Regions from separate parts of the Jeotgalibacillus marinus genome, predicted to be linked through region 3. Evidence: riboswitches for the same ligand, from Rfam matches in the RefSeq annotation. Region 3 holds a riboswitch; each other region holds the start of a gene.
What was found. A riboswitch is a leader RNA that binds a small molecule or an ion and turns the genes downstream of it on or off. The one in region 3 is predicted to bind S-adenosylmethionine.

Region 1 (8,051 bases), on a different contig from region 3:
AGGAAGTGATGATTTTCACTTTTACACGATCAAACGACCGAACCTAAAAGCAACAATGCTAGCCTTAGGGGCAAATCTCACCCCTGGCCTACATCATCCAAAGATGACTTTTGACCGATCTTGTCTTGTACATGGAGTTGAGATTTTAACGTGTGCGGTTAAAAAAGCGTTTATTCATAGCAAGTAACAAACATAGGATCAGATCTTCGATACGTGATTGCGACGAAGAACTGACCCTTTGCATTAGCATTGGTTCATGGTGATCAAAAAAGTAGTTGGTTCGGGGATATGTGCGAATTATTTGGTTTGATGTGAGAATCTGCGCACCCGGTGATCGAATCACCTGCTTTTCAAATCACTGTAGCGAATTCTTCTTTTTATATGCAATTTTGTCGTGTCTATTTATTTCCTACATGGACACGTTTTACTCCTCTCCCACTTGCACCTTTTTTCTTTTTTTGTCTTTTTTTTAGAACCTTTGTCGATGCTATTTCGAAATATGAAATATCTTCTATAATAGTCTTTGTGAGAAAAAAATACAATTAAGGGAGAGTACAATGAATAGAGTTAGCATTGAACAACTACTATTAAAAAAGATTAATAGAATTAGAAAAGAAATGATTAACACCGCTTTTGAAACTGGAATAAATAGTACAGAAACGCTACATTGTAGTGAAAAGTTAGATAAGTTGATTAACCTACATGTCAAATACTTTTCTAATAAAGCTCATACCGAGCATATTATTGCATCATAAAATAAGGAGCATGACCCCCAGCTTATACATATAGTAGATTCCAAACACAGTACTCAACACTCCATTAAATTGTATAAGCGATTATTAATCTGCACATTACTCTTACTCATCACAATTAGGATTCCGATTATTGTACTAAAAAAGAGCATACTTATAGCCTTTCCTTCTCAAAAAAACAAGCATGTAAAGAGCTCTTCACATTTACTGTACTTTTTGTAGAGGTAAAAAAAGCATCACTAAGTCGTCAATGTATATTTGGTCATTCAACAAGTAGCTAGAGAGCAAATGAGAATCGGAAGGAAAATAACAACTGAGTATTTTCGTTATTGCTGTGCAACGGACAGAGTTATTCTGCATGTAGAGATCTGGAAATTAAAATTAATTCGAATTATAAAAAGACGATTGGTGATTTACCTATTGTATCTACACTTAAACAAGCAGGGTGCGGGTGAAAAATCGGTGTCTGGAGAGGTGTTGCATTTGATTTTACAATTAAACACAATCTATTAAATTCTATAGTTAAGCTTATAATACTTCCTTTCTGACATGTTTCTTCTACTGTATGTCTATGTATTCTTGGAATATCTCTTTACTGCATTACCAGTTTGCAAAATGTTGTCTTTTTTTCTACACCTACAAAAAAGAACTTGTTAATATATTTGCACATCAAAGAGGATCACACCGATCTTGTCGGAGTGATCCTCTTAAACTGGATTGGTTCTTCCTTCCCCTGTTTATTCCGTCTATATATGGAGATAACAGCTGAACCACGTCTTTTGCTCCATTTTTCCAACCAAATTGCGGTCGATTGACGAAGGCTGGTACCATGTCACTCATCTCTTACAGGTGTTATCCTTACGAGCGGTACTACTTACTTATGTTTGACTAACGGAGCATCCTGATTGACTGTCCTTTTTCGTTGCTCTCTTCGTTGCTGGGAAGTTTGAAAAAGCCACTTTTGCTCTTCCGTTTCTGGTACCACCAAAGGAACTTCTGTAGGTGTTCCTTTATCATCAACAGCAACCATTGTTAAAAATGAGGTGGTGGTTACTTTTTTCACTTTTTCTAATAAATTTTCAGAGTAGACTTTCACATATACTTCCATCGATGTTTTTCCCGTAGATGAAACAAAAGCCTCTAAAATCAAGATATCTCCTACTTTAGCTGCGCCGACAAAATTAACCGAATCGATAGACGCTGTTACAACAACTTTGTTGCAATGCCTCATGGCAGAAATAGCAGCTATTTCATCAATATATGATAATACCTGTCCGCCAAAAATCGTCTCTATATGATTCGTATCTGGCGGTATGACCAGCCTTGTTTGTAACGTGTGTGATTGATTGACTGAAGCGCTTTGCCTGTTCAATATGGAACCCCCTTTCTATCCGTTTCTACTACTTAACTAGTGCCTCGCTTGGTGTTTCCTTTCGAATTTGTCGGGCTGCTTCGACCATGTTTTTAAGGGCGTTGGTTGTTTCTTCGATTCCTCTTGTTTTCAATCCGCAGTCTGGATTAATCCAGAAAATTTTTGGTTGAAGTACGTGTAATGCTCGTTGGATGTTGGTTTTAATTTCTTCCACTCCCGGTACTCGCGGACTATGAATGTCGTATACGCCTAACCCGATTCCTTTTTCATATGCCTTTTCTTCGAAAGCAGAAATCAACTCTCCATGGCTTCGGGCAGCTTCAATCGAGATGACGTCAGCATCCAATTGATCGATGGTATCCATGATTTTCTCGAAATCAGAATAGCACATATGTGTATGGATTTGAGTGTTATCCTGTACAGAGGATGTGGCGAGCTTAAAGGCGTGAACTGCCTCCTTCAAATATTCCTTTTGCTTTTCGACTTTCAGTGGAAGGCCTTCTCGTAAAGCTGGCTCATCAACCTGTATCATATGAATACGATTTTCCTCAAGGAATTTAATTTCTTTTTTCAATGCCAGAGCAATTTGTTTGGTGACTTCAAATCGGCTTATATCATCTCGGACAAATGACCAATTCAAAATTGTAATAGGGCCTGTCAACATCCCTTTCACCGGTTTTTTTGTGAGAGATTGAGCGTATGAGATTTCCTTTACCGTCATTGATCCTTTTAATGAAATATCTCCATAAATAATAGGTGGCTTCACACATCGAGAACCGTATGATTGTACCCAACCGTACTTGGTAAAGGCAAACCCGTCCAGCTTTTCTCCGAAATATTCGACCATATCATTGCGTTCAAATTCACCATGTACGAGTACATCGAGGCCGATTCCCTCCTGATGCTCGATCCAGTAGGAGATGTTTTCTTCAATAAATTTTTCATACTGCCCGTTAGACCATTCTCCTCTTCGCCATTTAAGCCGTGCTTGCCGGATTAATTTGGTTTGGGGGAGGCTGCCAATCGTTGTTGTTGGTAGCAGCGGAAGCTTAAAGACATCTTGTTGTATTTGCTGGCGGATGGAGTAGTGTGTCTTTCGTTTCGGCTCCACTTCGTCCCATCTTTTGAGCTCTTCTTGGACTTTCTTTTGATTTCTACCTGGTGACTGCCAAAGGATTTCTATTCCTCGGGCACTCTCTTTGATTTTTGCTTCGATCGCTTTTTTTCCGTTATTCAAACCTTCTGCTAGAACAATCGCCTCTTCAAGCTTTTCATCCGCAAAGGCGAGGGCGTTTTTTACTGCGGCATCAATCTCCTTCTCCGTTGTAACGGTTACAGGGACATGCAGTAAGCTACAGGATGGTTGTACGATTAGTCGGTCTTTTTCAACAACGGATAAAATCCTCTCAAGCTGTGTGAGTTTACCATCCAGGTCTGACCTCCAAATGTTACGACCATTGATGATCCCCGCAGCCAAGAATTTGTCTTCAGGAAAGCCATACTTTTTTAGAGATTCCAGATTGGCACCTTGATCATGAACAAAGTCAAGTCCGATCCCGGCAACAGGAAGAGAAATGATCTCCGTGTAATGTTCGACCGCTTCAAAGTACGTTTGAAGGAGAATTTTTATACTCGGAACTCCCTTTTGTATACTCTTATACGTTTCTTTAAATAAGTTGATTTCTTCCTCTGAGATAGATGTTGTTAAGATTGGCTCATCAATTTGTATCCATTCAGCTCCAGCGTTCTCCAACTCTTTAAAAACGTTTATGTACAGCGGAATAAGTTTTTGAAGTAGTTTATGAAAATCCTTTTTATCGTATCCTTTGGATAGTTTTAAAAAAGTAATTGGGCCGAGAATAACTGGCTTCCCTACGATTCCAACTTTATCTTTTGCTTCAAGAAAGGAATGAAGCAGACGATTTTCTGTAAGCGTTGGCTCGCTAGATTCAAGCTCTGGGACAATGTAATGATAATTTGTGTTAAACCATTTCGTCATTTCAGAAGCGACCGATTCTTTGTTACCTCGTGCGATGTCAAAGTACGTTTCGATTGGCACTTCTCCACCTTTATGCTGGAAACGCTTTGGTACGAATCCAAACATGACTGCCGTGTCAAGAACATGGTCGTAAAAACTAAAATCTCCCACTGGAATGAGGTCAATTCCCATCTCTTTTTGTTTCTGAAGATCGTGTAAGCGGAGATGCTCCATTTCTGTCGACAATGACGATTTAGTGATTTTTCCTGCCCAAAATTGCTCAAGGGCTTTTTTCCATTCTCTTTTTACTCCGATTCTTGGATAACCGATCGTTGAACTTAGTACTTTCGTCATTTTTATTCCTCCATTCATTTTTTCATTACATACAAAACGAACCCAATAAAAAAATCTCTCCATTTTCAGAGAGATTGTTATGGGCGCATGGTCAAATAAAGGTTGTGAAGACAGTCTTGTCCCAACGCGTTCATAACACCTCCCTATCCTCGTAGTCTAGTGTCTTTCCAACAGGCAGGTTTCCTGGCTTATGTTCTTCACTTCCTGCGCCTTCCCATCTCTTTTCACGAAAGAGACAGTGACCTTTGTGCAGGTTGCTCCCATATACAGTGGCGGGACCGCGTCGGATTCTCACCGAACTTCCCTTTTAAGTTGAATTAGCTTTGGATAGCTAAGACAACACCTGAAGTCATTCACGATATTTAATTGGTAATGAGTGCGATAGAAAACAAAAAAACCACTCTATTTTGTAGATAGAGAGGCTCATTTACGCACCCCTCTTATTTCTCAAAGCATTTTTTGCTTTGCTGGAATTGGCACCTTTTCAACACTTAGTGCTGGAAGGTTGCCGGGCTTCATAGGGCCAGTCCCTCTGCCTCTCTAAATAAGAGTTTCAAAATATTGAATTAACAGAATAATATCATTGACAAAATAGACTGTCAACATTTTTTGTTTTGGTAATAACGTGTATGTTCTTAAAGGTTAAAACCGTCTCCAAGCTAAAAGAATTCTAGCCCACGTAGACCTCACTCTTTGCATAAAACGCCGCACCTAGAACGCCCGCTTCATTACCGTGTGTAGCGTGAGAGAAATGAAATGAATGTTTTAAACTATCGTAGACGCGCTCGTTCGTTTTTTCAACCAAGATAGGTAATAGGTATTCGTGTTCAGTCATCACGCCTCCACCCATAACGAAAATCGCTGGATTGATCGTGTGCGCAACATTCGCCAATGCGATCGCGATGTAAGTAAGGGTTTCGTCAACTAGCTGAACAGCTTCTTTTTCACCTGCGATGGCCCGCTGAATCGCTTCTTGTGCTCCGTTTTCCCATCCGAATTGCCTTCGACTCTCACGTGATAAGGCTGTGCCACTAGCATAGGCCTCCAAAGCACCTGGATTCATATTCGCGTGAATCCTACCGTCTGGCACGATGATCATGTTTCCAATCTCACCAGCACATCCTTTATCTCCTTGAATGAGAGCGCCTTGGTGAACATAACCACTTCCAACTCCTGTACTAACTGTTGTAAACCAGACACTTTCGTACCCTTTTCCCGCCCCATTCATTGCCTCTGAAAGAGCCGATGCATTTGCATCGTTCACAAGGAACACTGGAAGATTAACATGCTCTTGTAGCGCCTTTGTAATATGAAAATGTCCCCAATTAGGAAGATTAGGCGGATCTAACAACAGACCTTGCTGGTGATCCAACGGTCCAGGAGCACATAATCCAATTCGCTGGAACGGGTACTTCTCCATTGCTCGTTCTAACATCGCGAATATGATCGAAAGAGTATGAGCCGGCCCATGTCCAACCTCTGAATCTCTTTCTTCCCAGTGTAGTACTGTCGCATCATCATCTATTACACCTACACGTACTCTAGTTCCTCCAAGATCTATACCTGCTATATACATGCTAGTTCACCCTTTCGTTCTTGAAATACCAATGTTAGTTTATATAAACTCATCGTTTTGGTATCGGAAAACTTTATTCTATTTAAATGTTCTAACAATTAAATGATATCGTAACTTGGTGGTGGTGTCTAACATAGAAAAAGGGCCCCCACCCATAGACTCAGCATGATTATGTATTGCAAGAATCAACATTAAACAGGGACAAGTTTTAAGTACTTGTGGATAACTATAACCATCAAGCAAATTATTCATAATTTTCAATTTTATTGTTTTTATTTGTAGAATGATAAAGTATAATAGGGACAAAGACTGGAGGGGTGGTTAATGACTTATATGGCAAATCACGAGTACAGGATTAGTCAATCTACAATGGCCATACAGCAAGCGTTTCATTTAGAGTATGAATCCGTTATTTACGATCGTAAAGGTACCTACTATTCAAAAAAGCCCGTGATGGCTCTTTTGGAGGAAAGTTGTCTTCGAGCTGGCAGTAAAATGAAGGGACGACTGGAAGCCGCCAGACATACGTTGACCATACGCAACAAAATACCACTCATCATAGACCCACTTACCTATTTATATGCATTCCCTACCCACTCATCTACGAATGATCAAAACATTTGGTTCTTCCCTCCTCATGTGGTCGATCAACGCCCCCACCCAGACAACCCAAAGAAAACCATCATCATTTTAAGTACGAACCAATTCATCACGGCTAATTGCTCTTTGTCATCTTTTCGTAATCAACAAAAGCGAACCTCACAGTTGTTTTATGAGTTTTCATTTTTCCCAAGAATCGATCCTGATCGACCGAGGGATCCATTTCCAATTTAATGAAACAAAATGGTGTGAACAAATGGATTTGATTCCATTCGCTCACACCATTTTATTTTGGAAACTGTCGTTTATCAGTTAACAATCTTCGTTTTTCGTTTCAACCACCTAATTAAGCACAAACAAAGCAATCATCCATCCCGTTTCCTGCAAACGTCCATTCGTCTCCCATAACCATTCTCGCTACACTAAAGTCACTCGAGAATAACAGGCGACGCGTCTCCTAATCGGAGAATAACCATGAACACGTTTGAGGAAGTATACACCCAATTTGAACCAATGATTTTTCACATGATCCGCAAACTCAATATCCGACAAGATCACGATATCTACGTGCAAGAAGGCATGCTATCACTATGGCGCGCATGGGAAAAGTTTGACTCAACACAAGGCGAATTCGCCCCCTATGCCTACCAATGCATACGCGGCGGCATGTTGACCTACATGCGAAAAGACAATCGTTATAAAGAAAAAGAAATCGTGCGATCAGAGGCGTACTGGGACATGCGAACGGATGGTGAACTAGACAAACACTTAGAACAAGATACACTCCAAGAATTCGCTGAGCTGCTAACCTCCACGCAACAAAAATGGTTTTGGCTGACGTTTCAAGAGCAGTTAACAGTTGTGGAAATTGCTGAGCAGGAAGGTGTTAGTTTATCGGCGGTTAAGAAGTGGAGGAAGGGGGCTTTGGGGAGGATAAGAATGAGGGAGTTGGCTTAACATAGGTTATAGATAAGTGGTTGGGAATAAATTAATTCTTCCCTTCTAATTTTATTTTATCCTGGCCAGCCAAGTTACTTTTTTGAGCTGGTCTCTTCAACTGGAGGGCAACGAAATACAAAACCTCGCCCAAAACCAGCGAGGAATTGCTTATCATGACATTTAGTTCATACCAAACTTGATTAACTCACGTTGATTATACAATACAGGACGGCAATGAAATCCCTTCTTAAATTGCATTAAAGTGGTGCGAAAGTTCATTTAAACTAGTTTTTCAAGAAAAACTTGACGACTTTAGTAATATATTTATTTCAATTTATTTCAATTTATTTCAATTAATTTAATAAACTTCTTAAATTAATTAATTTTTACACCTTCTAATTTAGATACACTTTTAACAGTCCACCAAATAATTTGAATATCAAATAAGAGATTCATATTCTCAAAATAATACCTATCAAA
Region 2 (8,051 bases), on a different contig from region 3:
TCCGTATGAATGTTTGATCGGTGTCGAAAACGCTACTTTTTCTGCACGCTCATCGGTAATTTCAATATCATTTGCAGCGATGTCGACTTGACCCGTACTCACAGACTTTAACATGCCATCTAAACCCATTTCTTTAAACTCCACTTCAAGGCCAAGACGGCTTGCCATTTCCCGTACAACTTCGACTTCAAAGCCTGTTAGCTCATCAGATCCTGATTCATAATACGAAGTAGGATAGAGAGTGCCTGAAGTGGCAACTGTTAGCACGCCTTCTCCTGTGTTATCACTGCCACAAGCAGCTAAAAGAGCCATTGACATAATAGTTGCTGTCAATGCCCATCTTTTTTTACTCCAAAAACTATTCACAAAAAAAGCCTCCTATATATTTATCCTTTAAAAAGATAGCATTCAAGTTAGGTATAGAGCAAGTACAAGGTATTGGTGGACTTGGTTAAAAGAGGTGGGTGGGGAATGGGAAAGAATATCTTTAAGTTCTTTCAAAAATAAAAACAGCCACTCAGTAGATGAGTGACTGTACCCTTCATTCTATTAATCTAACGGATAGGAGACGCCAGTTTGTTGACGGATCGTTTGCATGAGGGCTACTACATTTAAAGATAGCTCGTGAGTATTGGTTGATGATTCGATTTGTCCATTTTCAAATGCGTGAACAAACTCTTCAAGTTCATAGGCCATAGAAGCTTTCGGTTGAGCAACTGTCAGGTCCTCACGTTCCCCACCCTTAGTGATTTTTAGGACATTGTCTGGACCACTAATATGTGAAATATGTAATGCTGCATTTTCACCGGAAATTTCACTTGGTAAGTAGCTATCAGTAATTTTAGAGAATGTTACGACAGCATCCATGTCAGCGTAACTTAAAAGGACCATACCTTGCCCATCTACCCCAGTATGAAGGTTGGTGCTGATTGCTTTTACTTCTTTAGGCATACCGAAAAGTGCGATTAACGGATATATTGTGTAAACGCCGAGGTCCATAACCGAGCCATTTGCCATTTCAGGTTTAAAGGCATTTTCAATTTTCCCTTGTTTAAATTGATCATAACGGGAGGAGTAGCGGCTAAAGTGTGCGCTGTATTGACGAATTGTTCCGAGTGTCGGCAATAATTCTTTCACTCTCTTAAAATTTGGCATGACAGTGGATTTCATTGCTTCCATTAAAAGCACACCATTTTGTCTAGACGTTTGGATCATTTTTTCCGCGAGTTCATAGGTAGCTGTTAGTGGCTTTTCGCAAAGAACAGGTATTCCAGCTTCTAAACATTCAATTGTTTGTTCATGATGGACTGCGTTTGGTGTTGCAATATAAACGCCATCAATTTCACCACTCTGACAGAGAGCTTGAATGGAAGTATAAACGTTTGGAATACCATGCTTCTTCGCAAATTCATCGCCTTTTTCTTGTGATCTGGAACAGACGGCTGTTATTTTAGCAGATTCAACATCTTGTGAAGCGTTGATGAATCTATCGGTGATCCAATTAGTGCCAATTACACCTATTCTCATCATTTGTTTCCCATCCTCTCTTCGTTTAATTATAGGTGAAGTATAACGCTTATTGAGTTATTCTGACAAGTATGGAGCGTGCGAATGATTAAGAAAGAGGAATATTTTTTCGTAATAGATCGAATAAACAACTAATTTAGTTTATAATGGTTAAATTCGTTTATGTGAGGAGTGGCCATTATTAGTGGGTTGGTAAAAGCAAGTCGTTTTGCAGGAAATACATTTGCGTTTTGGGTGTTACTCATAGGGGTTATTGCTTTCTTCTTTCCTTCTGGATTTACATGGATTGGACCATACATAACCATTTTGCTTGGCATTATTATGTTTGGAATGGGCATGACGCTAACGGTTCAAGATTTTAAAGCCGTCGCAAGACAACCGAAAAGTGTGTTCATCGGAGTAGCAGCGCAATACACGATCATGCCGCTACTTGCATTTGGGTTAGCGACTCTATTTCAACTTCCACCTGAACTTGCTGTTGGAGTTATTTTAGTAGGTTGTTGCCCTGGAGGAACCGCATCGAATGTGATTACGTATTTAGCGAAAGGAAATACAGCATTGTCAGTTGCTATTACGTCTGTCTCTACGTTACTTGCACCAATTTTAACACCTGCACTTATCTTTGTTTTTGCTAGTCAGTGGCTGGATGTGTCGTTTTTTGGCATGTTCATGTCTGTTGTCCAAGTAGTGCTGATCCCTGTTGTTTTGGGTATTGGTGTACGTTCGTTATTAAAAGAAAAAGTTGAAAAGGCAATCCCTGTCATGCCATTAGTTTCTGTTATTGCTATTGTAGCGATCATAGGCTCAATTGTTGGGGGGAGCAAGGAGCAAATCGTCACATCGGGCTTGCTCATTTTCTCAATCGTGGTGATACATAATGGACTTGGCTTGTTGATCGGATTTACCCTTGCAAAAGCGTTAAAGCTTGATTTGGCGAGTCAAAAAGCGATTGCTGTTGAAGTTGGCATGCAAAACTCAGGGCTTGGAGCAACGCTTGCTGCTGCCCACTTTAATCCAGTAGCGGCAGTACCAAGCGCCATTTTCAGTATATGGCACAATGTCTCAGGAACACTTGTTGTAACGTTTTGGAGTAGAAAAAATTAGCATAATGATTGATTTTCGTTCGCTCATTTTGGCACGGGGTTTTTAATCATATACGACTAGAAGACGACCGATCATTGAACCAGGGTGGGTGCTAGAGGGTTGTTTTGTTACGTCGTTGTACATAAAGGGTATTAATATTAGTATTAAATACACATAGAATGATAATCTTACACCAGAACCATAAAAAAGCTATGCTCCACGGCAAGGAGGAAAGATAAACAAATAACTATCTATCTTCTACTTGCCTTTGTCACTGCTTCTTGTGTTATTTCGTCCTCGTCCTTCAATTCTCCAGGCTTACATCATAAAACAGAAAGTACATATCTAATTGTTCAGCGCTCGGAAAATCTTCTTCTTTTTTAGGTAGTTCATTCATGTTTCTACATTATTCTTATAGTATTTACCCCAGTGTGGTTGTGTGCCGTCAATATCTTTAAATCCATATACTTCAGAAAGTTCCCACGTACTATATACTCCACCTGTTTTTGAAGCTATTTTAGGATCTGAAGCAAGACATTTTATTGCTTCACCAATATAAGATGGGGTTTCAGAAGCAATAAAATGCGGATCATCTTTAGCTCCCTCTTTCCAATTTTCTTCTGTTACTCCAAAATATTCGAGCATTGCTTCTGATCTTAAAAACCCTGGGGTAACTGCAATTGCAGTTATATTAAAATCTTTTAAGTCCTGTGCCATTGCTTGAGCCATGTGTATATTCGATATTTTCGCAAGACTATAATAGAAGTTCCCACGAGGTTTATAATCTACACCATCAGTAATTTCAATAATGAGACCTTTCTTATTTTCTCTAAATAAAGGAATACTATAATGAGCAGTAACTATATGTGATTGGACAGCTTGTTTTTGAATTTGCAGCCCGTTATTTAAATCGTGAGTTCCTATTGGTTTCCCCCATTCAGTAAGAGGGTCCCCACCCCAAATATCATTTACTAAAATATCAAGTCGACCATGTTCCTTTTTTATTTTATCAAATAAACTTATTACATCTGATTCAACCGTATGATCTACTTTTACAGGTATTCCAGTTCCACCAGCTTTAGTTACTAATTCTGCTGTCTCTTCAATCGTTTCTTTACGCCCCATTGGTGACTGATTACTATTAGTCGTTCTTCCAGTAACATATACTGTTGCACCAGCTTCACCTAATTTAACTGAAATACCCCGACCAGCTCCACGAGTTCCGCCCGCAACTACAGCTATTTTCCCTTTTAAAGCAATTTCTCTGGACATATTAAGTCTCCTTCTTCTCTCTAGAATGTACTTTATTGATAAAGTAATAAAGTATGTATTATACTACCCCTAAAACATGACAACGATTGACGGTTAAAACAAGAAAGGTGAGAAATATGTCAAAAGCAAAACGTTTATTAGACATACTCATGTTTGTTAAGACGAAAAGAAAATTTACAGCTCAAGAATTAGCTGATGAATTTGAAATATCAGTACGAACCATTCATCGATATTTGTTAGATTTAAGTGATATGGGTCTACCGATTTATGCTGAACAGGGGAGACATGGTGGATATACCGTTTTAGAAAATAGGATGCTTCCTCCTATTTTATTTACAGAAGAAGAGGCTGTTTCGATCTTTTTTGCTTTTCAGTCTTTAAGCTACTATCGTTCGCTTCCTTTTGATACAGAAATTAGCGCTGTCGCACATAAATTATATAATTCGCTTTCAAACGATGCGAAAATAAAAGTAGATAAAATGCGTTCTTATATATCTTTTTGGAACCCAAAAAGAAGTATAGATACCCCTTATCTAAATGATTTGTTAGAAGCGTCTATGTTAAATAAAAATTTATCTATTCAGTATGACTCTAAATCTGGAATTACAACAAAATATATACGCCCAATTGGTATATATGCACATGATGGATTATGGTACCTTCCAGCTTATGATTACAATAAACAAAAAATATTACTATTTCGTGCAGATCGTGTTCTTTCTATACAATTAAAAGAAACAAATGAAGAGGAATTTATGAATTTAGAAGAATGGTTTGATTCGACTGAAGTAACAAATCCTATTCGTTTGTATGCTCTACTAACAAGAGAAGGGGTACGTCAATGTAAAAGTGTTCCTTGGCTAGAAGGCTGTGTAGAAACGAAGGAAGATGGAACTGGCTATATTGATTCACCCATAGAAGAAAACGAGATTTCTTTTATCACTCCACTATTTTATAGGCTAGGAACAGACGTACAGATAAAGGAGCCCAAGTATTTAATAGACAGAATGCGTCTACAAGCAAAAGAGATATTGAAAATGTATCCTGAATAAAAAAAGTATAGTTACCTCTTTATTCATTGATCGTTTCGAACGGATTCAGATGATGTGATCTCAAAAGTTATCGAGTAAAAGCGACGCCTCTTCTCATACCATCTCCCACATTGTGTAGCGGGAGGTGGTTTTTTTATTCGAAAAAATCCATCATTTTCACATGTTCTCTTGATTATTTTCCCAAGTTGTTGTAAAGTATAAAACAACAAATAATTCTGAATATAACAAAATAGCATACAACTTATCTAGAGAGGTTGAGGGACTGGCCCTTTGACACCTCAGCAACCAGCCGCATTTGGCACGGTGCTAATTCCAGCAGGTTATAAAAACTGAGTGATAAGGAGAACCACGAATGCCTATTCGGACCTTCTTCTTATGAGAAGGTCCTTTTTCGTTTTTTTTGAAAATACGTTTTTGTTTGCTAAATACTTTATTGAACGAAAGCGATCTTACAACGATTTTTTGATGATCGAGGAGGAAGTGCTGATGAGTTACCATCTAGAAACGCAATTTGCACAATTAGGGAATCGTAGTGAACAAACGACTGGGACAGTTAATCCGCCTGTTTATTTTTCGACGGCTTATCGCCATGATGGAATTGGTGAATCGACTGGTTATGATTATACACGGACGAAAAATCCGACTCGTGCTGTTTTAGAGGAGGGGATCGCGAAGCTTGAGCAAGGGGATGAAGGGTTTGCGACTAGTTCTGGGATGGCAGCGATTCAACTTGTGTTGTCTCTATTTAAACATGGAGATGTGCTCCTCGCATCAGATGATATTTATGGTGGAACGTATCGTTTACTCGAGCATTATGAAGAAGCATATGGCATTCAAACAAGGTATGTTGATACGAATGATATCGACCAACTAACTGAATCGATATGTGAGAATACACGAGCCATTTTTGTTGAAACACCGACAAACCCATTGATGCACATGTCAGATATCAAAGCGGTCGCGGGTCTTGCAAGGGATCACCACTTATTGACGATTGTAGATAATACATTTTTAACCCCTTACCTACAAAAGCCATTAACGTTGGGTGCAGACATCGTCATTCATAGTGCAACGAAATATATTGGGGGCCACAATGATGTGTTAGCTGGTTTGGTTGTAGCGAAAGGGACGGAGACATGTGAACGCCTATTGACCTTTCATAAAGGGGCAGGGGCTGTTTTAGGGCCGATTGATTGTTGGCTTTTAGTGAGGGGTCTCAAGACGTTATCACTTAGAATGGATCGTCATCAAGAAAATGCAAAACAGGTCACAGCGTTTTTAGCGGAACAGGCTGGCATTACAGATGTGTTGTATCCAGGAATTGGTGGCATGGTGTCATTTCGCTTAGAAAAGGAAGAGTGGATTGACCCATTTTTACGGTCATTACAGCTGATTACATTTGCTGAAAGTTTAGGTGGGATCGAGAGCTTTGTTACGTACCCAGCGACTCAAACACATGCGGACATTCCGGTAGATGAAAGGCATAAACGAGGAGTTTGTGATCGCTTATTGAGATTTTCGGTTGGCATTGAGCATATCGATGATCTTACACAAGATTTGGCACGAGCACTTGCCATCGTGCAAAAAAAGGAAACAGTGATATGACAAACCATGAGTTTGAAACGAAATTGCTACATCAGCCACAATTTCGGGATAAACAAACAGGAGCTGTAAACGTTCCGCTATATTATTCATCCACTTATCATCAAGAATCTATCGATGAATTTGGACAATTTGACTACAGTCGTTCAGGAAATCCAACAAGGCAGGCACTTGAAGAAGCAATTGCTGAGCTTGAAGGTGGATCACGAGGGTTTGCTTTTGCATCGGGAATGGCGGCCATTTCATCAGCGTTTATGCTGTTATCAGCTGGTGATCACGTGCTCGTCTCAAAAGACGTGTATGGCGGTGCATTTCGTGTGATCACAGAGGTGTTGACTCAATTCGGTATTGATCACACTTTTATTGATATGACCGATATGGATGAAACAGCGCGAAATGTTCGTCCGAACACCAAAGTAATCTATATAGAAACACCGTCAAATCCTTGCTTGAATATTACAGATATTGAAGGAGTTGCAAAGATTGCAAAAGCAAATGGGTGCTTAACGTTTGTGGATAATACGTTCATGACTCCCTTACTTCAAAAACCGCTTGATTTAGGGGCAGACCTTGTATTGCATAGTGCAACTAAGTTTTTGTCCGGTCATAGTGATGTGGTGGCAGGTCTCGCGGTAGCAAAAGATGAAGCTCTTGGTAAACGGATGGCATTCATTCAAAATTCATGCGGAACGATTTTAGGTGTGCAAGATTGTTGGTTACTTCTTAGAGGAATGAAAACGTTGAGTGTCCGATTAAAGCAGTCATCTGAATCAGCAAGGGAAATAGCTCAGTACCTCCATCATCATCCAGCAATTGAAGAAGTGTATTATCCAGGTTTTTCGTTCCATGCAGGATACCCGATCCATAAGCGTCAAGCAACAGGAGCGGGCGCAGTCGTATCATTCCGCTTGGCATCAAAGAATTGTGCAAGAATTTTTGTGAATCGCATGAAAATACCTGTATTTGCCGTCAGCCTCGGTGCAGTTGAATCTATTTTATCTTATCCTGCTACCATGTCTCATGCGGCAATGCCAGTGGTTGAACGAGAAAAAAGAGGCATTACTGACGGGCTTTTACGTTTATCCGTTGGGTTAGAACACGTGGATGATCTACTAGCAGATATTAAACAAGCACTCGTAGCTGTGCAACAAAGTAGGCCAGTTATACATCGTTGAAGACGCTCATAGTTCACTGCCACTTGCGAAAAGATTCGCAGGTGGTGTTTTTTTATGGTGCAAATGATAGGTCAAATGACATCATACGCGGATAAACTAATTGCAAACACGGATAAACATGTAGTAAGCGCGGATAACCACTTAATAAACGCGGATAAAAAATTTTACTACGTCACCAGTTGGCAGATATGTTCAACATCAAGCTGATAACAAAATATGCTAGTATTACCATACAATATAATTTATACTATTAAAGAACAATTAGAGAGTTTTAAAATATATTATTTTTTAAGGGAGAAGGATATTTTATGAAAAAAATTACCTCTTTATTAGTACTAGC
Region 3 (8,051 bases):
AAAAAAGGGTAAGTTAGCGAACGTGCGTCCTGATGATTTAGGTGCACTTGCCGTAAGAGAAACCTTACAACGAGCAGGAAATTATGATGGAGAGATTGATGATTTAATTATTGGATGTGCGATGCCAGAGGCTGAACAAGGTATGAACATGGCTCGTAATATCGGTGCATTAGCAGGTCTTTCTCACACAGTACCTGCGATTACAATCAACCGTTACTGTTCATCAGGTCTTCAATCGATCGCTTATGGTGCAGAGCGGATCATGCTTGGTTATGCAGATACGATTATCGCAGGTGGAGCAGAATCAATGAGCCTTGTACCAATGATGGGCCATACGGTTCGTCCAAACATTCGTCTTGCGGAAGAAATGCCGGAGTACTATATGAGCATGGGGCATACAGCCGAAGAGGTTGCAAAAAAATACGGCATCACGCGTGAAGATCAAGATGCGTTTGCTGTGCACAGTCATCAAAAAGCAGCAAAGGCACTGGCTGAGGGCAAATTTAATGATGAGATTGTTCCTGTTGATGTAACGCTCAGGCACGTTGATGAGAAGCATCAAATGCAAGAGCGTCTCATTCACTTTTCACAAGATGAAGGCGTTCGAGCCACTTCTAACGTTGACACACTAAGCAAATTATCTCCTGTATTTTCTCGTACAGGAACGGTAACAGCCGGCAACTCTTCCCAAACAAGTGATGGTGCTGCAGCTGTTATGGTAATGGATCGTGAAAAAGCAGAGTCACTCGACTTGAAGCCTATCGCAAAATTTCGTTCATTCGCTGTCGGCGGGGTACCACCAGAAATTATGGGCGTAGGCCCAGTTGAAGCTGTTCCAAAAGCACTGAAACTAGCGGGGGTATCGCTCTCTGATATTGATTTATTTGAGCTAAACGAAGCGTTTGCTTCTCAATCCATTCAAGTGATTCGACAGCTTGGTTTAAATGAAGAAATCGTCAATGTAAATGGTGGTGCGATCGCACTTGGTCATCCACTTGGCTGTACGGGAGCAAAACTTACGCTTTCACTTTTGCATGAACTTCAAAGAAGACAGCAACAATTTGGCGTTGTCACAATGTGTATAGGTGGAGGAATGGGCGCAGCAGGTGTTTTTGAAATGATCAACTAAACAACTTTTGGGGAAAAGGGAGGAATTAATCATGTCAAACGAAACAAAATCAGTTGTTAAGGGTGGAAGCTTTTTAATCGAGGATATCGAAGTAAACGACGTATTTACTCCAGAAGACTACACAGACGAGCAAAAAATGATTGCAAAAACAACAGAAGATTATGTGATCAATGAAGTTGTACCTCAAATTGAGCACCTTGAAAATCATGAGTTTGATCGTTCGGTCAAGCTACTTAAATCAGCTGGTGATCTTGGTCTTTTAGGTGCTGATGTTCCAGAGGAATATGGAGGTCTTGGACTCGATAAAGTAAGTTCAGCGCTTATCGCTGAAAAAATGTCTCGTGCGGGTGGGTTCTCTATCACACACGGTGCTCACGTTGGAATAGGCTCCTTGCCAATCGTTCTTTTCGGTAACGAGGAGCAAAAGAAAAAATATCTTCCAACACTTGCTACTGGTGAAAAAATTGCTGCTTATGCACTAACAGAACCAGGTTCAGGATCTGATGCATTAGGTGCTAAAACCGTTGCAAAGCTTAACGAAGCTGGCACACACTATGTCTTAAACGGTGAAAAACAATGGATAACAAACGCTGGTTTCGCTGATGTATTTGTTGTATATGCAAAAATCGACGGCGAGCATTTCTCGACGTTTATTATAGAGCGCAATTTCCCAGGTGTTTCTGTTGGAGCGGAAGAGAAAAAAATGGGAATCAAGAGCTCTTCAACTCGTACACTCATCCTCTCTGACGCTGAAGTCCCGGTTGAAAATCTACTAGGTGATGCAGGAAGAGGTCATGTCATTGCCTTTAATATTTTAAATATCGGTCGCTACAAGCTAGGAGTAGGTACAGTCGGCGGTTCAAAGCGTGCACTTGAACTTGCGGTTAAATATACAAATCAGCGCCAACAATTTAAAAAGCCAATTTCTTCGTTTAATTTAACAAAAGAAAAGCTTGCTACAATGGGCGCGAAGCTTTATGCAACGGAGAGCTCAGTGTACCGTACAGTTGGTCTTTTTGAAGATCGCATGAGCCAGCTTAGTGAGGAAGAGGTTCAAGATGGTAAAGAAGTTGCGAAATCAATAGCAGAATACGCAATTGAGTGTTCATTGAATAAAGTATTTGGTACCGAAACGCTTGACTACATTGCTGATGAGGCACTTCAATTGCACGGTGGATACGGCTTTATGCAGGAATATGAAGTAGAACAGATTTACCGTGATTCGCGTATAAACCGCATTTTTGAAGGCACAAACGAAATCAATCGTCTTCTTGTACCTGGCACGTACCTACGTAAAGCAATGAAAGGTGAACTTCCGCTTCTGCAAAAAGCTCAAGCACTTCAAGAAGAAATAATGACGATGATGCCAGAAGAAGTTAGTGATGAGCCACTAGCGCAAGAGGCTTATCTTGTGAAAAATGCGAAAAAAATTGGGTTGCTTGCTGCTGGTCTTGCAGCACAAAAATATGGCAAAGCGCTTGAACAAGAACAAGAAGTACTTGTGAACATTGCCGATATCGTCTCTCTTGCGTACGCAATGGAATCAGCACTTCTTCGCACACAAAAAGCTGTGGCCAAAACAGGTCTTGAAAAGAATCAACAAAAAGTTCTTTATACACAAATTTTCTGTCAAGAAGCATTCAACGAAATCGAACAACACGCCAAAGAAACAATCATTGCTGTGGAAGACGGCGACACACTTCGTATGATGTTGTCAGCACTTCGTAAATTTACGCGCTACACGCCGGTGAACTTAGTTGTGAAAAAACGTGAAGCAGCAGCTAAGTTGATTGATGTTGAGAAGTTCGTCGTATAATGAGAAAAGGCGCCCAGCGAACATTTCGCTGGGTGTTTTTTAGAGGGAACTCTTTACTGTATCGAAGTTGTTACTAATCTTTCACATGTTCTATAATAGACGTATGCCAAAGTCCATTAACTGAGGTAAATTTAATACAGAGGTGATTAGTATGGCAATCACATTTTACTCGTATCCCAAATGTGGCACGTGTCGTAAAGCGAAAAAATGGCTTGATGAAGAAGGCACTTCCTATGAAGAAATTCATTTAGTAGAGGCCCCTCCGTCAAAAAACGAGCTTGAAAAAATGTATAAAAATAGTGGATTGGATATCAAGAAATTCTTTAATACAAGTGGCATGAAATATCGTGATTTAGGCTTAAAGGATCGTTTACCAGCTATGTCGGATGAAGAAAAGCTTGAACTTCTTGCTACCGATGGCATGTTAATTAAACGTCCACTGACGACTGACGGAAAGACTGTAACGGTTGGCTTTAAAGAACCAGAATTTGAACAGCATTGGAAGGTATAGATTGTTCTGAATCATTACTTGTGTTCGCGCTTTGAATATGCCAAGATTAGAATGTAGAACATAGATTGAATACGGAGGGGAAAACATGGGTTCACCAAAAGAGTTACGTTATTCTGAAGAACACGAATGGGTAAAAGAAGAGGACAATAAAGTACGCATCGGTATCACAGCATTTGCTCAATCTGAACTGGGCGACATCGTATTCGTTGAACTTCCAGAAGTAGGCGATGAGCTAAAAGCGGACGAGCCATTTGGCAGTGTAGAATCCGTTAAAACGGTATCTGAGCTTTATGCACCAGTAAGCGGAAAAGTTGTAGAAGTCAACGAAGACCTAAGTGATAGCCCTGAATTCGTTAATGAATCTCCCTACGAAAAAGCATGGATGGTTACCGTTGAGTTAAACAACACTGATGAGTTAGATAGTCTGATGACTGCTGAGAAATATGACGAAATGATCAACGAAGACTAAGCATTACATATGAAATGAGGCTGTCACCTGTTTAAGATACGGGTGGCAGTTTTTTGTTGAGGTTGGACAGAATTGAACCGATTTCGCTTTTGTTATTTGCTTTTCTAAAAGAAACAAGCGAAAATAAAGGTAGCATCATATACTACTGTAATCTAACGAACGAGGTTAGGTTTTGGATTAATATGGATGATAGGGTGTGATCTGTAGTGGATGACGTTGACGAGATAGTCATCATTGTCGAAGGAACGTCCGATAAACGAAAAGTACAACCGATTATTCGAGAGCCAGTTGATATTATTTGCACAAATGGCACAATCAGCTTTAACAAAATGGATGAATTAATCGAACAGCTAACAAACCGAGACGTCTATATTTTAGTGGATGCAGACGAGGCTGGAGAAAAACTACGCAAGCAATTTAAACGAGAATTCCCAGATGCTGAACATCTTTATATTGACCGTTCCTATCGCGAGGTGGCAACAGCACCCTCAAAACACTTAGCATCGATATTAGTAGCCGCAGATATCGATGTTTACACTGAGTATTTGGAAAAAGGATGAATCGATAAATGATCAATGAATGGTCCCTCGAGCTTTTAAATGCCAAGTTAGACAATGCTGAAAACACAGCACTTTATTTGTACACTCCGATGTGTGGAACATGCAAGCTAGCAAGCAGAATGCTCGAAATCACAGCAACAACTGTAACAGGTTATGAGATTGGAAAAGCGGATCTGAATTATGTCGGATCACTCGCAGAAACCTACCAAATTGAGAGCGTTCCCTGCTTGTTGATTTGGAAAAACGGTGAACTAGTGAAAAAAGCATATAAATTCGAATCTGTCCCCAATTTATACGAAACATTGCAAAGTCACTCATGATGGATATGAGTGGCTTTTTACATTTTTTTTAGTAGCAAACCGTTCGTCCATTCTTTCATTAAACAAAAAAATACGAACATTTTTTGTTGACACTTATTTTATATCCGTGATACGATGACTTTCGTAATAATAAAAGCGTATTGATTATGTAAATCGTATCAAGCGTTATTTAACTTAATATTATTCGTAACTCTTATTTAGAGCGGTGGAGGGATGTGCCCGATGAAACCCGGCAACCAGCAGTCTTTTGACTGGAAAGGTGCCAATTCACACAGGATAAAACCTGGAAGATGAGAGAAGGGACCTTAACTTTACGCGCCTTTCTGCTCATATAGCAGAAGGCGTTTTTTTAATGTAGTTAAACGGCATAATGATTTATAGTATGGTAAAACTATTTTTTGCTAGCATCTGCATGGGGATCGGTTAATCAGTAGAAGTGAAAAACGTATTGGAGTTATTTCCGAGTATCATGCAGCAGCTTACTCAATTTTAATCAAGAAAGAGGCGATGGAATGATTACAATCTCCAATGTCAAAAAGATATTTAAAACAAAGGATGGAAAGTTTACTGCCGTTGATGATGTAAACTTGCAAATTACAGAAGGTGAAATTTTTGGTGTCATCGGATATAGTGGTGCTGGGAAAAGTACACTCATTCGAATGTTAAATGGATTGGAATCTCCAACTTCAGGAACAGTTGATGTTAATGGCAAAATCATTTCTAATATAAGAGGCGCAGAACTTCGAAAAGCACGCCAAAAAATAAGCATGATTTTTCAACATTTTAATCTTTTATGGTCGCGAACTGTTCGAGAAAATATCTCGTTCCCACTTGAAATTGCGGGAGTGGATAAAAAAAAGCGGGAAAAAAAAGTTGATGAATTGATTGAGCTCGTTGGACTTAATGGCCGAGGGGGATCTTATCCATCACAACTTAGCGGAGGTCAAAAGCAGCGTGTTGGTATTGCACGTGCACTCGCTAACGATCCACAAGTATTGCTGTGCGATGAAGCGACATCAGCACTTGACCCACAAACAACTGATTCAATCTTAGAGTTGCTTGTGGATATCAACAAACGTCTTGGGCTAACGATCGTTCTGATCACACACGAAATGCATGTCATCAGAAAGATTTGTCACCGGATTGCAGTAATGGAAGATGGACGAGTAGTCGAGCTTGGCGATGTACTCGAGGTATTTAAACAACCTAAAGAGCAGATCACAAAACGATTCGTTCAACAAGTTACTGAGCCAGAAGAAACGCGTGAAACGATCGAACATCTGTTAGATGAGTACGAGGATGGTAAAGTGATTAAACTAACGTTTGTCGGTGAAGCAACTGAGCAACCGATAATCACAAATTTAATTCGATCGTTTGATATTAACGTGAATATTTTGCAAGGGAAGATTTCACAGACGCAAAATGGAGCGTATGGATCACTCTTCATCCATGTTCATGGTGTTCAGGAAGAGATTACAAAAGCCGTTGATTTCCTCGAATCAGCCAAAGTTGGGGTGGAGGTGATCACACATGATTGAACGAGTTTTTCCAAACGTTGATTGGGTGAAAATGTGGGAAGCATCATATGAAACGATTTATATGACACTCATAGCCACTGCATTTACGTTTGTAATTGGACTTTTATTAGGTTTATTACTTTTCTTAACATCGAAAGATAATATTCGGGAAAATAAGGTTGTCTATGGCATAACTAGTGTTATTGTGAACGTGTTTCGCTCGATTCCGTTTATTGTCTTAATTATTCTATTGATCCCATTTACACGGACATTAATTGGGACGGTTCGGGGAGCAGACGCTGCGCTTCCTGCACTGATCATAGGTGCAGCACCATTTTATGCACGAATGGTTGAAATTGCCCTTCGTGAGATTGATAAAGGGGTTATTGAAGCCGCTCGATCAATGGGAGCAAAAGTGAGCACGATTATCATAAAAGTATTTATTCCAGAATCATTGCCAGCACTTATTTCCGGTATTACGGTTACTACGATTGCATTAGTAGGTTACACAGCAATGGCAGGTGTGATTGGAGCAGGTGGACTTGGAAATCTGGCATTTTTAGAAGGGTTTCAACGTAGTCGTGACGATGTAACGCTCGCAGCTACGATCATCATAGTGATTATTGTGTTTGTTATCCAATTTATCGGTGATTTCTTCACCAATCGATTGGATAAAAGATAAATTTTTAGAAAAGGGAGAGATTACGAATGAAGAAATGGTTAACAGGAGCTTTAGCAGCAACAAGTATTTTCGCTCTAGCAGCATGTGGAGCAGACGATTCAACAGGTGATAATGAAGGAACAGAAGAAGGCGGACAAGTTGAACTTATTGTTGGTGCATCAAATGTTCCTCACGCGAAAATTTTAGAGGAAGCACAGCCTTTACTTAAAGAACAAGGGGTAGACCTTGTGATTGAAACGTACCAAGATTACATTCTTCCTAATCAGGATCTTGAAGCAGGGGAAATTGACGCAAACTATTTTCAAAGTCTCCCTTATTTCGAGCAGCAAATTGCAGAACTTGGCTATGACTTTGTTAATGCAGGTGGCATTCATGTTGAGCCAATCGCTGTTTATTCTCAAAAATATGATTCACTTGATGAGCTTCCAGACGGAGCGGAAATTATTATGAGTAATTCTGTAACTGATCATCCTCGTATTTTATCGCTGCTTGAAGAAGAAGGTCTCATTACACTTGATCCTGAAGTAGATAAAATGGTTGCTGAAGTTGGAGATATTCAAGATAATCCTAAAAACCTTGATTTTTCATTCGATGTTGAGGCATCACTACTCGTTCAATTCTACGAAAATGATGAAGGTGACGCAATTCTAATCAATTCTAACTATGCAATTGATGCAGGACTGAATCCACTTGAAGATTCAATTGCAATTGAAGGTTCTGAATCTCCTTACGTTAACATCATTGCAGTAAACAGTGGTGACGAAGATAACGAAGCGGTTCAAAAGCTTGTTGAAGTATTAATGTCCGAAGAAATTCAAGACTATATTTTAGAAGAATGGAATGGAAACGTCATCCCTGGTGATGCTGAATAATTGTCATGAAAACTCCTGTCATTTGACAGGAGTTTTATTATTGATGCAGCCCGATGTACGAGCGCATGGATGTAGATAAGGAGACGGGAATTCTAACATACGCGAAGTGATGCTCACAACTACACAAGCAAATTCAAAAAAGAAAGGATATACTGAATCCTTCGTATACTTTAGT
Region 4 (8,051 bases), on a different contig from region 3:
ATGACTAATGTGTGTTCGGCTTTTATTTTCTTATTGAACTCGTTCTTAATCTAACTTATCTCTTCCACAAACAGCCTACATGATCAAATACTACTCTGAATCCGAACGAGTTGATCTTGCTGCAAATGGATAAATAGGATCTTTCAATTCAAACTGATAAGTATTTCCATCTACAATTCCTACAACTCTGTCATTATCATAGAGCTCGAGCATAAATTCTGCCATTTCTATAGCCGTATGAAACTTCGGTACCACACCATCGTATTGAAATTCGTCAACATCGAAAGAACGCTTGGCAAATTCCGTTTCAGTTGCAGCCGGTGCCAAAACTTTCACCTGCATTTTTGCCCCTTTTTCTTTCAGTTCATGTGCAAGACCCTCTGTAAATGCACTCACGTAAAATTTAGTAGCACAGTAGGTAATGGCATTTGCAATAATCGTATATCCTCCACCAGATGAAACATTGATAAGTTGCGTACCCTCGACATTTGAGTAGTCACGAACAAATAGAGATGACAAGATGGTTAATGCTTCAATATTTAAATGTAACATTGACTCTATCTTGTTTAAGTTCTGTTCAGCAACTAAATCAAAGTTACCAAAACCTGCATTGTTAATCCAACTTTCAATATTGAATTTTTCAAGGCTTTCGTAAAGTTTATAAACATTCTCAGAAACTGATAAATCTGATGTTCGAATGACAACATCTAAGTCTTTGTTAATCTGTTCGATTTCTGACTTTAATTCCTCTAGCTTGTCATTTCTTCTGGCAACAATTATTAAGTTTTTTCCACGAGTCGCGAAAGCAAGCGCAGTTTCATAACCAATACCTGAACTTGCGCCGGTAATAACAGTGTATTTCATGTAAATTCCTCCCGAGTTTTTGAATGTAACCATTGATTGAATCATTTGTAAAACCTATATGATTTTGAGTGTGATCTTTAAGTTTAATACTTAGGGCACGTTCTAAAACAAATCACAAAAATTGTGTAGTCGGACGAACGATAATTTCGTTCACATCAACATGGTCTGGCTGTTCGATCGCATAGGCGATTGCCTTTGCAATATCTTCACCTTGTAATGTTTGTACATCTTTATATCTTTCTTGGAAATTACGAAGAATATCCTTATCAGTGATCGTATGCGTCAATTCAGTTCCTACGGCTCCAGGGCAAATAATTGTCGTACGGATGTTTTGACCGGCTTTCATTTCTTGACGCAATCCTTCTGTGATGGCTCTTACAGCGAATTTAGTGCCACTATAAACAGAGCTTCCCGGTACTACACCATGTCCTGCTATAGAAGAAATATTTACTATATGCCCTGATTTTTGTTCTTCCATATACGGGAGAACAGCTCCAATGCCATAAAGCACTCCTTTAATATTTACGTCTACCATTCGATCCCACTCATCAACTTTTCTTTTGCTTAAAAATGATAATGGCATAACCCCTGCATTGTTGACTAGAATATCAATTTGACCAAATTGTTCAATGGTTTCTTTCGCTAGAGCTTCCATTTCATCAAAAGAAGTTACATCTGTTACTCGATAGGAAGCCTCGCCACCATTGTCAATAATTTCAGATCGTAACTGCTTTAGTCTGTCTTCTCGTCTTGCTGCTAGCATTACCCGAAATCCCCGCTTCGCTAATTCAAGGGCCGTTGCCTGACCAATACCACTACTTGCCCCTGTTATCATTGCTACTTTTTTTGTCATCTTGATCACTCCAATTATAATGTTTTTACAAATTGGACTTTTTATGATCATTTAGTCTAATTTGTCTCAAGGACAAATATAACACTCATTTTATTCATTGTAAACAAAAAAGGTGTTTTTAGTCTAATTTATGTATAATAGGTTCACACTAGTGTATGATATATTTAGTTATCTAAGGAGGAAGTTATATGCGTAAGATCGATAAAGAAGAGATGAGAAGAACGTATGCAAAAAAAATAATCAATGTGATTCGTATACAAGGGTTTAATTCCTTAAAAATACAAGATATGGCTGAGCATATGCAGATAAGCAAGGCAACGCTATATAACTATTTTTCTTCTAAAGAAGAGATCATTCATGAAGTTGCCCAGACCTACATTTCATTTTTTGAACAGGTTGACCAAACCATTTTAAATAGTGAACTAACTTATATAAATCGTTTTCAAAAGGCGTTTGAACAAGAAGTACTGACTTCCATATATATATCTAATTTATTTTTAGAAGAATTAAAAATAGGTTTTCCTGATTTATATGAAGGGATTATTTCAGCACAAAGAAAAATAAAGTCCGATATTCGAAAATTTTATAAGATGGGGATGGAGGAAGGAATTTTCCATTCGTTAAACCCTTACATTTTACTCATGCAGGATGAAGTTATATTGAGAAAATTACTCGATCCAACCTACTTAATAGAAGAAGGCATCACTATCAAGCAAGCGTTATTTGACTATTACCAGGCAAAAAAAGTACAGATAATAAAGCCTGATGCGCTACTTGCAATAAATGATGAACCAATGATAGAAAAAATTGAACAGCTTGCTCGCAAGCTTTCTCATTCATATTTATAATAACTCGTAAGGAAGGAAAGCTTATACTGTCCATGACACTTTCACTACATGCCAATGATCGAAAGAATCCCCTTGTATCACTCTAATCTTGATACAAGGGGATTCTTTCTATTTATCCATTAAAATTGAAAGCAGCTGCACCCTAAACGACTTAAATAACCGCTCACTTCCTGTAAAGCTACACCATCAAACAACTCGCTAAATAATCCACATAAAGCCACCGACCAGGCGGTTTTCTCCCCTATAAACAAAAAAGGCAACCAAGAAACACTTGGCTGCCTTTTAAATCAACTATTTTTTTATTTTCCCGCTTGCTGTTTCAGCACTTCTGCTATATCTGTTTGCTCCCAAGGAAGGTCCAGATCATTGCGGCCAAAATGACCATAAGCAGCTGTTTGTTTGTAGATTGGACGACGTAGGTCAAGCATTTTGATAATGCCTGCCGGACGTAGATCGAAATTGTTGCGAACAAGATCAATTAGTACGTCTTCTTCTACAGTACCTGTTCCAAATGTATCGATTGAAATCGATACTGGCTGTGCTACACCAATTGCATAAGCAAGTTGAACTTCACATTTATCAGCAAGACCTGCTGCAACAATGTTTTTCGCAACATAACGCGCAGCATATGCACCAGAACGGTCAACTTTCGTTGCGTCTTTACCAGAGAATGCACCACCGCCGTGACGAGCGTAACCGCCGTATGTATCAACGATGATTTTACGCCCTGTTAAGCCAGCATCGCCTTGTGGTCCACCAATTACAAAACGTCCTGTTGGGTTAATGAAGTATTTCGTGTTTTCGTCAATCAAGTTGGCTGGAACAACCGGCTTAATGACATGTTCTTTAATGTTGCGTTGGATTTGCTCTAGGCTTACTTCAGGATGGTGCTGTGTTGAAACAACGATTGTGTCAATGCGAACTGGTTGATTGTTGTTATCATATTCAACCGTCACTTGTGTTTTTCCATCTGGACGAAGGTAAGGAAGAATTTCTTCTTTACGTACTTCTGTTAGACGACGAGAAATTTTATGCGATAAAGAAATCGGTAATGGCATAAGCTCCGCTGTTTCGTTACATGCATAGCCGAACATTAGACCTTGGTCCCCCGCTCCGATTGATTCAATCTCAGCGTCAGACATTGAGCTTTCACGATCTTCTAGAGCACGGTCAACACCTGCTGCGATGTCTGCAGACTGCTCATCGATTGAGACAAGTACCGAACATGTTTCCGCATCAAAACCATATTTCGCACGCGTATAACCGATTCCTTTGATCGTTTCACGTACGATTTTTGGAATGTCTACATACGTAGAAGTTGAAATTTCTCCTGCTACGAGTACAAGACCCGTTGTCACGGATGTCTCACATGCTACACGAGCATTCGGATCATCCTTTAAAATAGCATCCAAAATAGAATCTGAAATCTGATCACAAATTTTGTCTGGGTGTCCTTCCGTAACAGACTCAGACGTAAACAAATGACGTTTTGTTGACATAGTGTCTCCTCCTTGTGAAGTATATATGTTGGACGGTACTCATTACCCTCAGATATCGATTGTTAACCTTTGTGTAGATCATCCAAGCAGTAGCGCTTATAAAAATAACCTTTCCCCATTTAGCATTAGCTAGAGGAAAGGTTTTAAATGTAGCGCCTTTCACTCTTATCGTTCAAGGACAAAGCCTTGCTACAGGTTAGCACCTTCGCTCTAAAGAGTTGGAACGCAAAAGCCATAAGCTTTTTTGTAGAGCAGGTTGCTGGGTTTCATAGGGCCTGTCCCTCCACCAGCTCGGGATAAGAGTATCCGTTCAAAAAACCATCATACATAAACAGGACTGCAATGTCAATCCACTTCAACGATTTTTTCATTAAAGTTGAAAGAAAAACGAATTATATGTATTAGCATAGACTATTAATCTAAATGTGTTATACTAATTACGAACAAAGGATGCATGACCATTTTTGTATAAAGGGTGGGGAAAAGACAATGAATATCATTCGAAAAACAAATAATCTACACGATTTACTAGCAAAGGACCAGGTCCACCGCAACCTTTCTGTACCAAAATTGGTTGAAAAGGTTTTAGAACGCAAAGAAGGAACATTAACTTCAACTGGTGCTATTAAAGCAGAAACAGGTACATATACAGGGCGTTCGCCTAAAGATAAGTTTACAGTAGATGAGCCGACTTCAAGAGAGCTAGTTGACTGGGGGAATGTCAATCAGCCTATCTCTGTAGAAATATTTGAAGAGCTCTATTCAAAAGTGATGAACCACTTGCAAGACCTAGAGGAACTATTTGTATTTGAAGGCTATGCTGGTGCTGATCAATCCTCAAGATTACCGATTCGCGTTGTAAATGAGCGTGCTTGGCACAATTTGTTCGCTCATCAGCTCTTTATTCGTCTAGCAGATGGCGAGCAATGGGATACTACAAATGAAAAACCGTTTACCATTTTATCCGCACCATCTTTTAAAGCAGATCCTAAAGTTGACGGTACAAGATCTGAAACATTTATTATTGTGTCATTTGAAAAACGTACGATTTTAATTGGTGGTACAGAATATGCAGGAGAAATGAAGAAATCCATTTTCTCTATAATGAACTACTTATTACCGCAAAAAGAAATTTTACCAATGCACTGTTCAGCAAACATTGGACAAGAAGGCGATGTTGCCCTTTTCTTCGGTCTTTCCGGCACTGGAAAGACAACGCTTTCAGCAGATGCTGACCGACGTCTTATTGGAGATGATGAGCATGGATGGTCTGATAATGGTATCTTCAACATTGAAGGCGGCTGCTATGCAAAATGTATCCAACTTACTCAAGAAAAAGAGCCACAAATTTTTGATGCCATCCGCTTTGGATCTGTGCTAGAAAATGTTGTTCTTGATCCTGAAACTAAAGTTGCAGATTATAATGATTCATCTCTAACTGAAAATACACGTGCGGCGTATCCACTACAGGCAATGACAAATATTGTTGAACCAAGTTTGGCTGGGCATCCGAACACGATTTTATTTTTAACAGCTGATGCGTTCGGCGTATTGCCTCCGATCTCAAAGTTGACAAAAGAGCAAGCAATGTACCACTTTTTAAGTGGCTACACATCAAAACTTGCAGGTACGGAACGTGGGATTACAGAGCCAGAGGCAACATTCTCCACTTGCTTTGGCTCACCTTTCTTACCACTTCGTCCAACAGTGTACGCTGAAATGCTTGGGCGTAAAATGGAAGAGCACGATGTTCAAGTTTTCCTTGTCAATACAGGCTGGACAGGTGGAGCGTATGGCACAGGCTCACGTATGAAATTATCATACACACGAGCAATGATTCGTGCGGCACTTCAAGGCGAGCTAACGAACACAGAAACGACGAAAAATGGTCTATTTGGGCTTGAAACACCTCTACATGTACCAGGTGTACCTGACGACGTGCTTGTGCCTCGTTTTGCTTGGTCAAACGAGCAAGCATATGAGAAAAAAGCATTAGAGCTTGCTAATCAATTTAAAGAAAACTTTAAAAAATTCTCGAATGTTGATGAGAAAATTGTAAAATTAGGTGGACCTTTAGTCTAGGTTTTATTAGTAATAAAATGAGTGCCCAGTTCAACTTGGGCACTCATTTTTTAATTACTAGACTGTAAAGATATAAGTTCATAGGAAATGATTGTGCTGTTATCTCTCCACTCTACACGATAGATCTCAGCTGTCCCGCTCAGTTCTCCTTGTATCGTTCGTTTTACTTCTAATGGGACGTGCATTGGATACAAGCGATAGCCTTCTTTTATTAGTTGAAAAAAGTTTTCTTGTTGTCGATGTTCTTTCCCTTTTGTCACGATCATGGTGTTCAATTCTAAAGGCATTCCCATACATTTCACTCCTTACGGCTCATTCTTCTCGCTGACGTTTCATCCACTGACAAAGATCTCTAACCACTTGGCGATTAGTGTCAGGTGGAAATACATGATTAAAATCGTCAAAAAACCACGTTTCATATTTTTTGTCTAATTGTTTTAATCGTTCTTTTAATCGGTATGCGTGTTCAATTGAAACATTCACGTCTTTTACCCCATGGATAATTAAAACGGGTGCATTTACTTTTTGTAATTCATAAAGAGGCGTTCGATAGCGATAAGCTTCTGGGTGTTTCATTGGTGAACCACCAATCACTCGTTTCATCATGCGTCGCAGATCTTTGCGCTCTTCATACGTTAACACTATATCAGAGACACCGCCCCATGTCGTGATCGATGCAATCGTTGGATACTCAACAGCCACTTGAAGGGCCATCACACCACCTCGCGAAAAGCCAAACACATGAATGCGTTCCGCAATGACGAGAGGATGATTTTTTAGCACTTCAACACCCGAAAAAGCATCCTTTCGATCTTCTCCAGCAAAATCTTCATTCCCCTCTCCCCCACGATTTCCACGGTAGTACGGAGCGAAAACGATAAACCCTTGTGCAGCAAATTGGGCAATACGGGAAGAGCGAACCATCCCCACACTCTTAATCCCCCCTCTTAAATAGAGGAAACCGTCCATTGCTTCTGTGCCAATAGGTTCGGCTAACAATCCCTTCACTTTTAAGCCGCCAGACCATAATGTTAGTATAAATAATTCTACAGCAGGGTGTGGTGATGGAAAAGGAATACGCTGAATAATTTCACCATCTTTCATCGTTAAACCTCTCTTTCTTTCAAATGCTTTTCCCAAAAAAGATGCGCATGAACAACAACATCATCTTTCATAATAAAACTAAATTGATCTTCATTTCGGTGAACTAATAGATCTTCCTCTAGAAGATGTGGTCCATTCGTTTCAAAATAATGATCTTGTTCGATAAAATGAGTTACTTCAGTGAAAAAAATAGATTTTATAATCGAAGGATTTCCTTCCACCTTGTACTGCCCAATATAATAAAGATCGCTTATCTCTGCACCGACTTCCTCTCTTACTTCTCGACGTGCAGCTTGTTCGACCGTTTCACCTTGTTCAACTTTCCCCCCAGGAAACTCTAACCCTCTTTTTTTATGCTTCGTCATCACCCATTTGTTTTCATATCGTGTCATGATCCAGACATGTTTTGGGCTTTCAGAAAAAGGCTGATCATCAAATGATAGCTCTACTTTTTTATTAAAAAAATCCTTAAATATGTACATTTTTCACCTCCTTATTTGAAGGAAATAAAACTACTTATTTTTTTTACCGTTTTTTAAGAAGCGATTAAAGGATGACGATAATTTGTCGATGATTTTACATTTCAGCAAGATGGTTCTTACTATATTTTAACCCTGAATGCCTCAAGAGAAAAGTCTGGACGAATTCACGACCCGGGAAGTTTTCAAAAAACACTCTTCTTGGAGGTTTTGAGTACCAAATGATCATCGCTTTTCTAAGAGTGAAATCGTACGTTGGGAAAAGCCAAACGGATCTAAAAATGAGTATGAAATTTCAACTTGTGGCAATTCTAGTGAGAGG

Region 1: it holds a riboswitch for S-adenosylmethionine, as region 3 does, so the genes downstream of both, metE (5-methyltetrahydropteroyltriglutamate--homocysteine S-methyltransferase) here and AB1471_RS09080 (methionine ABC transporter ATP-binding protein) in region 3, are expected to answer to the same signal.
Region 2: it holds a riboswitch for S-adenosylmethionine, as region 3 does, so the genes downstream of both, AB1471_RS12615 (methionine biosynthesis PLP-dependent protein) here and AB1471_RS09080 (methionine ABC transporter ATP-binding protein) in region 3, are expected to answer to the same signal.
Region 4: it holds a riboswitch for S-adenosylmethionine, as region 3 does, so the genes downstream of both, metK (methionine adenosyltransferase) here and AB1471_RS09080 (methionine ABC transporter ATP-binding protein) in region 3, are expected to answer to the same signal.

The regions. Positions count from the first base shown of each region.
Region 1 is NZ_JBFMIA010000002.1:23,746-31,796, forward strand. Features, by position in the region: gene AB1471_RS03125 (amidohydrolase) at 1-187, shown strand, start outside; gene AB1471_RS03130 (Spo0E family sporulation regulatory protein-aspartic acid phosphatase) at 558-755, shown strand; gene AB1471_RS03135 (acyl-CoA thioesterase) at 1,627-2,124, opposite strand; gene metE (5-methyltetrahydropteroyltriglutamate--homocysteine S-methyltransferase) at 2,153-4,456, opposite strand; cobalamin riboswitch at 4,613-4,818, opposite strand; SAM riboswitch class I at 4,894-5,007, opposite strand; gene AB1471_RS03145 (ROK family protein) at 5,127-6,032, opposite strand; gene AB1471_RS03150 (competence protein ComK) at 6,357-6,866, shown strand; gene AB1471_RS03155 (sigma-70 family RNA polymerase sigma factor) at 7,107-7,589, shown strand; gene AB1471_RS03160 (sugar transferase) at 7,947-8,051, opposite strand, start outside.
Region 2 is NZ_JBFMIA010000013.1:4,711-12,761, reverse strand. Features, by position in the region: gene AB1471_RS12640 (transporter substrate-binding domain-containing protein) at 1-366, opposite strand, end outside; gene AB1471_RS12635 (Gfo/Idh/MocA family protein) at 550-1,530, opposite strand; gene AB1471_RS12630 (bile acid:sodium symporter family protein) at 1,708-2,631, shown strand; gene AB1471_RS12625 (SDR family oxidoreductase) at 3,004-3,882, opposite strand; gene AB1471_RS12620 (helix-turn-helix transcriptional regulator) at 3,999-4,934, shown strand; SAM riboswitch class I at 5,173-5,277, shown strand; gene AB1471_RS12615 (methionine biosynthesis PLP-dependent protein) at 5,421-6,539, shown strand; gene metC (cystathionine beta-lyase) at 6,536-7,711, shown strand; gene AB1471_RS12605 (hypothetical protein) at 8,020-8,051, shown strand, end outside.
Region 3 is NZ_JBFMIA010000006.1:87,890-95,940, forward strand. Features, by position in the region: gene AB1471_RS09050 (acetyl-CoA C-acetyltransferase) at 1-1,129, shown strand, start outside; gene AB1471_RS09055 (acyl-CoA dehydrogenase FadE) at 1,161-2,945, shown strand; gene AB1471_RS09060 (arsenate reductase family protein) at 3,097-3,456, shown strand; gene gcvH (glycine cleavage system protein GcvH) at 3,542-3,925, shown strand; gene AB1471_RS09070 (toprim domain-containing protein) at 4,132-4,485, shown strand; gene AB1471_RS09075 (thioredoxin family protein) at 4,494-4,805, shown strand; SAM riboswitch class I at 4,996-5,102, shown strand; gene AB1471_RS09080 (methionine ABC transporter ATP-binding protein) at 5,318-6,343, shown strand; gene AB1471_RS09085 (methionine ABC transporter permease) at 6,336-7,004, shown strand; gene AB1471_RS09090 (MetQ/NlpA family ABC transporter substrate-binding protein) at 7,031-7,876, shown strand.
Region 4 is NZ_JBFMIA010000016.1:28,572-36,622, forward strand. Features, by position in the region: gene AB1471_RS13610 (SDR family NAD(P)-dependent oxidoreductase) at 91-864, opposite strand; gene AB1471_RS13615 (SDR family oxidoreductase) at 977-1,717, opposite strand; gene AB1471_RS13620 (TetR/AcrR family transcriptional regulator) at 1,906-2,565, shown strand; gene metK (methionine adenosyltransferase) at 2,865-4,064, opposite strand; SAM riboswitch class I at 4,227-4,367, opposite strand; gene pckA (phosphoenolpyruvate carboxykinase (ATP)) at 4,554-6,146, shown strand; gene AB1471_RS13635 (DUF2584 domain-containing protein) at 6,197-6,439, opposite strand; gene AB1471_RS13640 (alpha/beta hydrolase family protein) at 6,459-7,250, opposite strand; gene ytkD (RNA deprotection pyrophosphohydrolase) at 7,253-7,732, opposite strand.